DNA from 3 places in the Lactiplantibacillus sp. YT640 genome. Region 3 is predicted to be linked to each of the others. Evidence: predicted binding sites of a transcription regulator. Region 3 holds the regulator's gene; each other region holds the start of a gene.

What was found. Region 3 encodes Rex, which represses fermentation and respiration genes when NADH is low (regulators of the CRP and FNR family bind a similar motif). Its sites were predicted from a motif close to TTGTGAANTANTTCACAA; they were not measured.
Region 1: ACOV1R_RS11925 (class II fumarate hydratase) is a predicted target of Rex. The motif match lies at 1,946-1,963, and genes of this name have one in related genera.
Region 2: pplA (extracellular electron transfer flavoprotein PplA) is a predicted target of Rex. The motif match lies at 2,220-2,237, and genes of this name have one in related genera.

What each region holds. Positions count from the first base shown of each region.
Region 1 is NZ_JBMNVY010000021.1:39,599-43,893, reverse strand. It holds partial or broken gene ltrA (group II intron reverse transcriptase/maturase) at 146-1,532, shown strand; gene ACOV1R_RS11925 (class II fumarate hydratase) at 2,007-3,389, shown strand; gene ACOV1R_RS11920 (flavocytochrome c) at 3,562-4,295, shown strand, end outside.
Region 2 is NZ_JBMNVY010000008.1:33,036-37,330, forward strand. It holds gene ACOV1R_RS07430 (FAD:protein FMN transferase) at 1-932, opposite strand, end outside; gene pplA (extracellular electron transfer flavoprotein PplA) at 1,272-2,198, opposite strand; gene ACOV1R_RS07440 (NAD(P)/FAD-dependent oxidoreductase) at 2,481-4,295, shown strand, end outside.
Region 3 is NZ_JBMNVY010000013.1:51,218-55,512, reverse strand. It holds gene groL (chaperonin GroEL) at 1-728, opposite strand, end outside; gene groES (co-chaperone GroES) at 784-1,068, opposite strand; gene ACOV1R_RS09665 (CPBP family intramembrane glutamic endopeptidase) at 1,261-1,905, shown strand; gene ACOV1R_RS09660 (redox-sensing transcriptional repressor Rex) at 2,070-2,747, opposite strand; gene ACOV1R_RS09655 (ABC-F family ATP-binding cassette domain-containing protein) at 2,916-4,295, shown strand, end outside.

The sequences.
Region 1 (4,295 bases), on a different contig from region 3:
GGGAGGCCTGTCGGATAAGCTCCCAACAAGGACGCCGATATGGGTTTACAGGAGTAAACTAGTCAGCCGAGGTCATAGTAATCTGCCGTATGGCAGATGAAGGACTGAACAATAATAATTCTCACCGATACTGGAGGTGTTGGTAGTGCGAAGATTGCAGAAAACAGAACAAGCTGACCGCCAAGGGATGAATAGTCTGGAAGACAAAGAGTATCTTGGGGCGCATCGTACTACTAACGGTGAAAGTACGGCGCAGGATGGCATTCAATTTGTAGACCGGGTCCTTCCTTGCAAGTAGTAATCTGAACCTAGCGTTTAAGCGTGTTCGGAGGAATAAGGGCGTAGCTGGAATTGACGGCATGACCGTTGACCAACTGGCCGAATATATTTACAAGAACCGGGAAGAACTCCTAGAGAGTTTACGTAATGGAATATATCGGCCGCAACCAGTCAGACGGGTAGAGATACCAAAACTCGATGGCTCAACCAGAAAACTGGGAGTACCTACAGTTGTTGATCGTATGATCCAATAAGCTGTGGTACAGGTGCTTTCGCCGATATACGAACAAGTATTTTCCGACAATAGCTATGGATTCCGACCAGGTCGGAGTGCGCATGACGCGATTCAAAGTGTCACCGAACTCTACAATCAAGGCTACCACTATGTGGTAGACCTCGATTTAAAGGCATACTTTGATACGGTTAACCACGACTTACTAATGAACTTCATCAAACAACGAGTAACTGATCCATGGCTACTCCACCTAATTCGGCGCTTCCTAACAAGCGGGGTCATGAATGGCGAGCTGTTTCGAAAGACGACGAAGGGAACACCACAAGGTGGGAACCTGTCGCCGCTGCTGGCCAATATTTATCTCAACGAGTTGGACAAGCTATTGACCCAGCGGGGCCACCGATTTGTGCGCTATGCCGATGACTGTAATATTTATGCCAGAAGTAAGCGAGCGGGAGAACGAGTCTTACGCAATGTCACAATCTTTCTTGAAATTAAGTTGAAACTAACAATTAACTGTCATAAAACGACGGTTGGCTCACCACTCCGACTAAAGTTTCTAGGATTTACGCTCGGTGTAGACCGTAATGGGGCATATGCACGACCGCACAAGGTCGTGAAACAGCGAATCAAACAAGCCCTTAAGATAATGACTGGGCGAAGTCGTGGAATTAGTTGGTTAATGTTGATGAAGAAAATTAAACAGAAAATGCGAGGATGGCTACAGTACTATGGGATTGGCAAGATGAAGACGTTTATTCAACAACTGGACCAATGGTTGCGAAGTAGGATTAGACAGTTGATATGGAAACGGTGGAAGAAAATCAAAACCCGATATCGTGAGCTAATTAAGCTAGGAATGACACCGGAACAGGCCAAGACTAATGCCAATACCCGCAAGGGATATTGGCGAATTGCCCATAATAAAACACTAACCTATACGTATACAAATCAAAAGCTGGAGCGTCTTGGACTAATAAACCTGTCCAAGACACTCCAGCAAATACAGAGTGCTTAAATTATTGAACCGCCGTATACGGAACCGTACGTACGGTGGTGTGAGAGGTCGGTAATTGAAATAATCAATTACCTCCTACTCGATTGCAACCGAATTTGATAAAAAAGTTTTACTAGTTAACCATACGTCGTTCTTTTGATTTGCCTGATTTCATCTCTTTTCAACTATGACTCGATATTTTGTGGTTTGGTATATTTAGGTCTACAAATAAGAAAAAGTGACAATTATGAGTAAAATTAAGCAAGAGGAATAAATAAGAACATGTGAAAAAATAAACATTTTTATCTAGAACTCATTCTAAGCAATCTTTGTATGCTAATATACTGATACATAAACCTCATAACTAATACTTATAGCTAAAACTGAGTTTGACTATAGCTATATGGGGGCGCTAAACTAGGATTATAAACTAAATGTTATTTTTTTCACACACTTAGTAAGCGCTTACCAACACATTAATTGGAGGTTATCAACATGACAGAATATCGAGTTGAATCAGATACTTTAGGCGAAGTTAAAATTCCTGCGAACGCCTTATGGGGTGCTCAGACAGAACGGAGTCGCCATAACTTTCCGACTGGTACGAAGATGCCGTTGGAAATGATTCGGGCATTACTTCAAATTAAGCGGGCCGCAGCGATTGCGAATAAAGAAGTTGAAGCAATGACTGCTGAAAAAGCTGATTTAATCGTGGCTGCCATTGATAAGTTATTAGCGCTCGACGATGAAGATTTGCGTAAGGACTTTCCGCTGGTTGTTTACCAAACTGGTTCGGGGACGCAAACGAATATGAACGTTAATGAAGTGGTCGCACACATGGCTGGTAAGATCAATCCTGATATTGAAATCTTGCCGAACGACGATGTTAACCATGGTCAAAGCTCTAACGATATCTTCCCAACGGCGATGAACATTACGGCCGCAGTTGCCGTGGATAAGCTGATTGCCGCAGCGGAACACTTATTAGCGGAATTGAAGATCAAACAAAAGAAGTACTGGCGGGTAGTAAAGATCGGCCGGACCCATCTTCAAGATGCAACGCCATTAACTTTTGGCCAAGAAGTGAGTGGTTGGGCCAGTGCGATTGAACATGATATTGCCTACTTAAAACAGTTGAATCCAACGTTAGGCGAGCTTGCAATGGGTGGGACCGCCGTTGGGACTGGTCTAAATGCTGCCCCTCATTTTGCTGAAAATATTGCTGCGGCGATGAGCAAATTGTATGGGATTGAATTTACGGCTGATTCCAATAAGTTCTATGGTTTGGCCCATCATTCTGGCTTAAACGTGGTTCACGGGGCCATCAAGACCCTAGCAGCCGATTTGATGAAGATTGCCAATGATGTGCGGTTCTTGGCAAGCGGTCCACGGGCCGGTTATGACGAATTAAACATTCCGGCTAACGAACCCGGCTCATCAATCATGCCTGGGAAAGTTAACCCAACCCAAGCTGAAGCCATCACTATGGCAGCGGTACGAGTTATGGGGAATGACGTGGTCGTCGATTTAGCTTCTAGCCAAGGTAATTTTGAAATGAACGTTTACAAGACCGTTTTGATTGATGCCTTCCTTGAATCTGCTGAATTGTTAGCTGGAACGATTACCGGCTTCACTGACCGAATGATTGCTGGTTTGACGGTCAACCAAGACCGGATGGCAGAGTTAGTCGACAGTTCCTTGATGACGGTTACGGCATTGTCACCACATATTGGCTATCATGATAGTGCGATGATTGCTCAAGCAGCTGAAAAAGCGGGGACGACATTGCGTGAAGCAGCCATCAAGTCTGGCAAAGTAACCGCGGAACAATTCGATGAATGGATGGTTCCACTGGATATGACGAATATTGATGATTAAGCTAAAATAAGTATTGATCGGCGTTGAACCGTTAACGTGGATCAAGGTGGCACGGGTCATTGTTCCTAGACTTGGAATGGTGGCCCGTGTCCAGTTAACGACAATAATAAATGAGATTTTGGTTCCATCCTGGGGAATACCCCGGACGAATTGAGAGGAGAAGTGGCAATCAATGGCTGAAAAGTTTACATTTACACCAACCGCCTTAGCGGATCTAAAACCGAACTATGACGTAGTGATTATTGGATCGGGGGGCGCGGGTTTGACTGCGGCAATCCAGGCACATGAATTGGGCCTGAACCCGGTTATTTTAGAAAAAATGCCGAAAATCGGTGGTAACACCACCCGGGCTTCATCCGGTATGAATGCGGCGGAGACGAACGTCCAATTGCATCACCATATTGTTGATAGTTTTGGCGATTTCTACGGCGAAACCCTTAAAGGTGGTGGCGGTATGAATAACCAAGCACTGTTGAAATTCTTCACGGAACACAGTGCGCTCGCAATTGACTGGTTAGCAGACCACGGCATTAAGTTGGATGATTTGACGATTACTGGTGGGATGAGTGTGATGCGGACTCATCGGCCAAGTTCCATGGCTCCCATTGGTGGTTTCTTAGTCACTGAGTTGTTGAAACAAGTGGCGGCTGACCAGTTACCACTCTTCACAGATGTCAAAGTCGATGAACTACTCGTCGAAGCCGGCAAAATTAGTGGCGTCAAGGCAACAACCCCAGATGGAGCTGTCACGATTACGGCTGGAGCCGTCTTGTTAGCAACCGGTGGCTTCGGTGCGAATAAGACCTTGTTAGGCCAGTATCGTGATGATCTTAAAAACTATCAGACGACCAATCAGCCGGGCGCGACTGGAGATGGGATTCTGTTGGCACAAGCTATTGGGGCTAA
Region 2 (4,295 bases), on a different contig from region 3:
GCCGTCGATAGTGCATCGCCATCCACCGACTTCTTCGAGATGATGGAAACGCCCATCAAATTGTTTTGATAAGGTGCCCCTGTTTGTGGGTCCATCAAATGACTGTAAACTTTACCATTCTTCTTCAAATAGCGTTCATAGATCCCAGAAGTAACGATTGACTTATTCTTAGCAGGTAGTGAGCCAATGGCCGTACCCCGTGACGCTTTTGGATCTTGGATACCGACTGTCCAGTTACCTGACTTCGTTCCTTTAGGGCTGTCACCCAGAACATAAATATTACCACCGAGGTCAATAATGGCCGTTGAAACCCCATGATTTAATAAGTACGTCTTCACTTGATCGGTCATGTAACCCTTGGCAATCCCACCAAGGTCTAGTTGCATTCCCTTTTCTTCTAGATAAACGGTCCGTTTCTTGTCATTTAATTTAACTTTTTTGTAGTCTACCAGCTTAACGTTCTTATCAATTTCTTGTTGAGTGGGCACCTTGGCATCGGAAAATCCAATATGCCAGAGTGATGTGATCGGACCAATGGCTAAATCAAAGGATTCGTCTGAATTCTTACTATAATAGTAAGCTGCTTTGATCATTGGGTAGATATCCTTGCTGACAGCCACTGGCTTTTTACCGGCAGCGGCGTTGATCTTATCAATTTCAGATCCTTTTTGATTGACCGTAATTTCCTTAGCTTCCGTTTTCAACAGCTTAAACGCCCCAGCTAACACGTTATCCTTACCCTTATTATAAATCCGCAACGTGACAACTGTGCCCATCATGAACTGGGTATCCTCGATCGGCGTCTTGACGACCTTAGTTGGTTTGGGTCGGCTACTAGCAGCATTTTTGCGACTCGTACTCGTCCCACACGCCGTCAATGGCACGATCATTGCAACAATTAATCCAATTCGAACCCATTTTTTTAGCTTCATTCCAATACTTCCCCTATTTTTAATTTCAATTGTCATTATACCAAAGTCTTGATTCATCCGGTGAGACTGTTTGCGCGTCATCCAAGCTTTTCTACGCTAGTCTGACATCAGCGCACCTACAGCAAACGGTACAACTCGACGGTCGGGTTTGTACTACCACAGCCATTTTGCACTTAACATTCACCGCCACTATTATTTTTTAAACCAATATCCATGTATGGATTTAGCTTGCTCAAAGTCGTGCCCAACTGAGTGACAAACTTTTGTGGTTGTTCAATTAAAAACAAAAGGCCCTCAGCATGCGCCTCAGGCCTCAAAAGAATCTAATAATTAAATTGCTTATTCAGAGAAAATCATGTTGTCAACAGTAATCGTGTTGGTGTCACCCTTTTGTGCCGCGTTTTGTAATTGTTCCGCGTACATAATAAAGGTGTTAGAAGATTCAGTGGCACCCGTGACAACGTCAACCTTAGTTGGATCACTACTCTTAACTAATGACTTGTTCAAAGCTGGTTGATAAGTCTTAGGGTTAGTCTTAGCAACCTTCTTCATTTGCTTGTTGTAAGCTGCATCGTCAACTTTGGACTTGCCATTCTTGTTCACTTGGTTATATTCAGACTTCGTAATCTTATTATCCTTGACCGTGATTGCGAAAGTAACTTTGTAACCGTGTGAGTAGTTCTTTTCGTTCAACTTGTAGGTACCATCTTTCATCTTGGCACCATTGTCAATCTTAATGGTCGACTTGTTACCCGCTTGGGCAGCTTGAACTAATTGTTGTGTGTAGTTTTGGAAGGTCTTTGATGATTCAGTCGCACCAGTCACAACATCAATGGAGCCCACGTTACCAGTAGCGGCAGAGCCCGTCAGCGTCTTGTTTAACTTAGGCATGTAAGTCTTGGGGTTAGTCCCAGCGATCTTCTTCATTTGTTTGTTATATGAAGTATCATCAACTTTGGACTTGCCGTTCTTGTTCACTTGGTCATAACTGGACTTAGTGATTTTACCGTTGTTATTAACTGTGATACTCATCTTGGTCCGATAACCATGTGAATAATTTTCTTCTTCAAGGTTATAAGTACCCGCTTTCATTTTGCTGCCAGCGGTTAATTTAGCAACCTTAGTTGTCTTAGCTGATGAGCTTGAAGATGAACTCTTCTTGGATGAACTCGAGCTAGAACTTGAAGAACTGCTGCCACAACCTGCTAAAGCTAAAGCTGAAATTGCAACAACTGAAGCACCCGTAATAACTGATTTGAATTTCATGATATCCCACTCCTAACCTTTTTGTATGAAAATTCACATTAATCTTAACGTTTAAACTGGTAATAGTCAATCCCATTCCATTAAAAAAATGATATTTTAGCCTAATAATAGCGGTATTGACAACGTTTTCCGTTCAAACCTCGATGCCACTATTTTCGCGGCTTAGATAATGTGATAGTTTATGCATTCTTTCCCATAATCCATAGACAACCGCTTACATTATCGTTATAATTATTAGTGGAATTATCTTTTTACACTATTATTCAAGGGAGTTGTTACGCAATGGCAAAGAAAAATATTGTCGTTGTCGGTGCGGGGTTTGCTGGTGTTTACGCAACCAAGAAACTGTCTAAGCATTTCAAAAAAAATGCAGACGTCGAGATTACGTTGATTGACCGGCATTCATACTTCACGTATATGACTGAATTACATGAAGTTGCTACCGAACGGGTGGAACCTGAGCATATCCAATATGATTTGCAACGGTTGTTCGCACGGCGAAAAAACGTTCGTCTCGTGACCGATACCGTGACGGGCATCGACAAAAAGGCACAAACAGTTACTACCGAACACGGAAGTTATCAATATGATCAACTTTTAATTAGTTTGGGTGGGGAATCCAATGACTTTGGGACTCCCGGTGTTAAGGAACACGGCTTCGAATTGTGGTCCTTCGAACAAGCGATGGCATTGCGTGCTCACTTATCTGCAATTATTCGGCGGGGGGCGGCGGAGCTCGACCCTGCTAAGCGCAAAGCCATGTTGACCTTTACAGTCTGTGGTTCTGGTTTTACTGGTTCTGAACTGATTGGTGAATTAATCGAATATCGTGATGTTTTGGCTCGAGACAACAAGCTCGATCCAAGTGAAATCACGCTCCAATTGGTCGAAGCAGCGCCGACTATTATTAACATGCTCAACCGGACGCAAGCCGGTAAGGCCGCTAAGTACATGGAAAAACATGGTGTCAAAATCATGACGAACTCCATGATTACCGAAGTCTGTGAAGACCATGTTAACTTAAAAGGCAAGGATCCAATTCCAACCTACACGTTAATCTGGACAGCCGGTGTTCGTGCTAATAGTATCGTTAAAAAGTTCGGCATTGAAACTAACCCCCGCGGTGGTCGCTTGATGGCCAATGAATTCATGCAAGCTAAGGATTGTAACAATATCTTCTTAGCCGGTGATTCAACCAGCTACCAAGAACCTGACCAACCACGGCCAGTCCCACAAATCGTTCAAGGGGCTGAAGAAACCGCAGCTAAGGCCGTCGAAGGTATTATTAAGAACGTTGACCAGACTGACGTTACGATCAAGCCATTTAAGGGCGCTTATCAAGCATCCGTCGACTCAATTGGTTCCAAATATGCCGTTGCACAAGTTTTAGAGAAGTGGAACGTCTCTGGTTTTATTGCCGTGCTTTTAAAACACGCCATCAACTGGATGTACTACGTTCAGATTTTCTCAGGTTACTACCTATTCCAGTACTTCATGCACGAATTCTTCCGGACTCGTAATAACCGTAACGTCTTCCGCGGTTGGGTCTCACGGGCTGGTAACGTACTCTGGAGTGTGCCACTGCGGTTCTTCTATGGTGCCATGTGGTTATGGGACTGCTGGACTAAAGTTCAGGGATCTGAATCCTGGTTCACTGACAAGTTACGGTTACCATTCGAATGGATTACCGTGGCCGCAACCAGTGGTGCCTCTCAAGCAACTAAAGCCGCTGCAACCAGTGGTGCTTCTGAAGCTGCCACGTCAACCGCTAAAGCCGCTAAGGGTGTCTTCAGTCTTTCATACATGTACGGTAAAGAACCCCTGATGGTCTTTGACAAAATGCCACATTGGTTCGAATCAATTACCAAGGTCTTCATTCCGAACATGCAAATGGCCCTCTTCTTCCAGAAATTCATGACTTGTGTTGAAATCGTCATTGCATTATGTATTTTCTTCGGACTCTTTACTTGGTTTGCTAACGCAGTCACCATTGGCTTAGTTGTCGTCTTCTGCTTATCTGGCATGTTCTACTGGGTCAACATTTGGATGATCTTTGTTGCCCTCGCCTTAATGAACGGTTCCGGACGGACATTTGGG
Region 3 (4,295 bases):
TTGCCTTGTTCAACGATGGATTGTAATAGTGGTAAGATATCTTGAATGTTTGAAATCTTCTTATCAGTAATTAAGATATATGGATTGTCAAGATCCGCCTCCATCTTATCATTATCAGTAACCATGTATTGTGATAAGTAGCCGCGGTCGAATTGCATCCCTTCAACAACGTCTAAGCTAGTATCAACACCACGTGATTCTTCAATCGTGATAACACCGTCATGACCAACTTTTTCCATGGCTTCGGCAATCAATTTACCAGTTTCTTCACTTGCTGAAGATACAGAAGCGATTTGCGCAATATCTTCTTGCGTCTTAACTTCGTGTGCCATAGCGTGTAATGAGTCAACCGCCGTCTTAGTAGCTTCTTCAATCCCACGACGAATGCCAACAGGGTTAGCACCGGCCGTAACGTTCTTCATACCTTCATTAACGATTGATTGTGTTAAGACCGTTGCAGTAGTCGTCCCATCACCAGCGATGTCATTAGTCTTTGAAGCAACTTCAGAAACTAACTTAGCACCCATGTTTTCGAAATGATCGTCTAATTCGATCGCCTTAGCAATCGTTACACCATCATTAGTAATTGTTGGTGAACCATATGATTGTTCCAAAACAACGTTGCGACCCTTAGGACCTAACGTTGACTTAACTGTGTCAGCTAATTGATCGACACCTTTTAGCATCGCTGAACGTGCATCTTCAGAGAACTTTAATTCTTTAGCCATTATCTCTATTCACCTCATGAATTTAATTTATTTTAAGTTGCGCAATTTAAATGGATTAGTCTTCGATTGCAACAATATCTTTTTCGTGCAATACCAAATACTTAGCACCTTGATACTTGACTTCGGTACCGGCATACTTATCGAATAATACTTGATCGCCGACCTTCACGCTGGGGTCAACTTTTGTCCCGTTATCTAAAACACGACCGTCATTGACGGCAACAACCTTACCGCTTTGGGGCTTTTCCTTAGCGTTATTGGCAATGACAATACCGCCAATTGTTTGTTCTTCTTCTTCTTGTTGTTGCAAGATAACGCGATCTCCTAATGGTTTTAACACGTGAATCCCTCCATTTATTCTTTTTTAGCACTCCTCAACCTCAAGTGCTAATTACATTGTCAACTATATCATTTTAATTCAAGATTGCAAGTGATTTGTCAATTATTAGTCAAAGAATGTCAAATCGACTATAATGAATACTATTGAAGTATCAATAAATCTTAAATCAAACTTTTAAAAGGACGTGACTTGATGGTTAATCGCCGCCAATCAATCTTTATTCTTATCATCTACTTTATTATTTACGCACTACCGAGCGTCCTTGTGACTGCTTTCCATCAGCTAGGGGCCCAAGTATTCGTGATTCAAACGGTCGACTACTTAGTCGGTGCAATCCTACTCATCTGGTTGGCGAGTCGCATGCGGACAAAAAACGTTGTTGAAAAACAACCAAGTAACTGGTTCATGACGTTCATCTGGGGATTGATCGGTCTTGTCCTAGTCATCGTTGGTCAAGTCATCATTTTAAAAATGACGGCTTTACTGGGACAGTCAACAGCGTCAACCAACACGACCACCCTCTTAACTGTTGGGCAACAATATCCCGCTTTCTTCTTAGCCATCATTGTCGGTGCCCCGATTATGGAAGAAATCGTCTTCCGCAAAGTTATCTTTGGCAATCTAAGTGCGGTTACTGGTCAGATTGGGGCGGCCTTGATTTCTAGTGTGCTATTTAGCTTTGCACATGCGGATGGTCACTTTATCCTCTATGCCTTTATCGGGTTATTATTCTGCTGGTTATACCAGCACACCGGTCGGATTCAAACATCGATGACGGCTCACATCCTAATGAACGCATCGGTTGTGTTACCCACATTATTAGGCTTACTGCACTAGTATCATTACTAGGTAGCGCTAACCTAGCGTTTCAACGTTAATTTTCACCGAATATTTATACGTTACAATCAATGATTCGTGATCTAAGTATGTTAAAAAGGCTTCCCTGAATAATTCAGAGAGGCCTTTTTATAGCCATTTAATTTCAAAGATAAAGCGAGTTATTAATCTTCAGTCTCATTTTCATCGTCATTACCATTGTCACCTAATTGCTGACCGTAATGTTCAATGAAGTAGATCAATGTTTGTAATTCGTTGGTCAAATCAACGTTCTGAACCCGTACTGTCTCAGGAACGGAGATTCGTAACGGCGTAAAGTTCATGATTCCTTTGACGTTTGCATCAACCAAGTCATCGGTAATTTTCTGAACAACCGTGGTTGGCACCGTTAAGATAGCAATCTCAATCTGTTGTTCGATCAATTGCTTTTTGAGCTCCGTCATTGGGTACACTGGAACCCCACTTTGGACTGTATTGGCAATCGCCTCGTTGACATCAAATGCTGCTGAAATGCGGACATTACTGTTTTTGTGAAAATTAAAGTTCAGTAGGGCGTGGCCCAAATTACCGACCCCAATTAAAGCAACATTCGTTAAGGTGTCTTGATTTAAAATCTTTTTGAAAAATGCAAGTAACGTTTCAACATCGTATCCATACCCTCGTTTGCCGAGCGCCCCAAAATACGAGAAATCTCGCCGAATCGTTGCTGAATCTACTTTAACCGCCTCGGACAACTCGGTCGATGAGACCCGCTTCTTATCTGCATCTAGCAAGATATTTAAATAGCGGTAATAAATCGGTAACCGTTTTGCCGTTGCCCGTGGAATTTTTGTTTCTGCCATTCGGACGTGTCCTCCTAATTAAAAGTTTGTGAATTTGCTGACACTATTCTAGCATAACGCGTGACTTTGTGAAATAATAATTACTTATTATTCCGAATAATTGGGTCAGGCCGTTACAATATGCTACAATTATGTCACGAATTAAATGTGAAAGGAGCTTAATAAAGCGTGATTTTACTACAAGTACAGCAAGTTATGCGGCGTTTTGGCGCCGATGTCTTGTTCGATAACGTACAAATGGATATTCAAGAACACGCTCGGGTGGCCCTTGTCGGTCGAAACGGGGCCGGAAAATCAACCTTACTTAAAATGATTGCCGGCGAAACGGTACCGGACGAAGGCCATATTTCAATGCGCAAGGGCTTAACAATCGGTTACTTGGCGCAAGACCAAGGACTGGATAGTAACAATACGATTTGGGAAGAAATGAGTAGTGTCTTTGCTGAGTTACATGCCATCGAAAAACGGATGCACCAGCTCGAAAATCAATTGAGCGACCCCGCAATCATGAATGATGAGCAGGCTTATCAACAGACCCTGAAAACCTATGATCAGATTCAAACTGAATTTCAACAAAAAAACGGGTACGGCTACCAAGCTGAGATTCGGGGCGTGTTGCACGGCTTCCAATTCGACGCCGATGTGTACGATAAGTCGGTGACGGCACTATCCGGTGGACAAAAGACCCAGTTGGCCTTGGCCAAGTTGTTACTTGAAAAACGGGACTTGCTTATCCTTGACGAACCGACGAACCACTTGGACGTCGAAACCCTTACTTGGTTGGAAAGCTATCTCCAGTCTTACTCTGGTGCGCTGCTAATCGTTAGCCATGACCGTTATTTCTTAGACCGGGTCGTTAACGAAGTCTATGACTTATCACACCATGAAATGGTGCACTACACTGGTAACTACGACCAGTTTGTGCAAGAAAAAGCGGCTCGAATCCAAGCACAATGGAAACATTATGAAAAGCAACAAGCGGAGATCAGCAAGCTTGAAGACTTTGTTAATCGTAACATCGTGCGTGCTTCTACGACAAAACGGGCCCAGGCTCGGCGTAAGCAGTTAGCAAAGATGGACTGCCTTGACCGCCCTGATAGTGACGAGAAGACTGCCCACTTTGGCTTTCATGCGGCTAAACAAAGCGGCAACATTGTGTTGACCGTCAAAGATGCAGCCGTGGGCTATGATGGTCAGATTCTTTCGGAACCCGACAACTTGAATATTAAGAAACATGAAGCTATTGCCATCGTTGGACCGAACGGTATTGGAAAATCGACTTTCCTAAAGAGTATTTTGGGACAGATTCCATTCATTAAAGGCCAGGCCGTTTTTGGCACCAACGTCGTTACGGGCTACTACGATCAAGAGCAACGTAATTTAAACGACAAAAAAACCGTCCTCAGTGAACTTTGGGATGAACATCCCACCACTCCTGAAAAAGACATTCGTACCATTTTGGGCAGTTTTCTCTTCACTGGTGAAGATGTTGATAAACCCGTTCATGCCCTATCTGGTGGAGAACGAGCCCGGTTACTGTTGACCAAA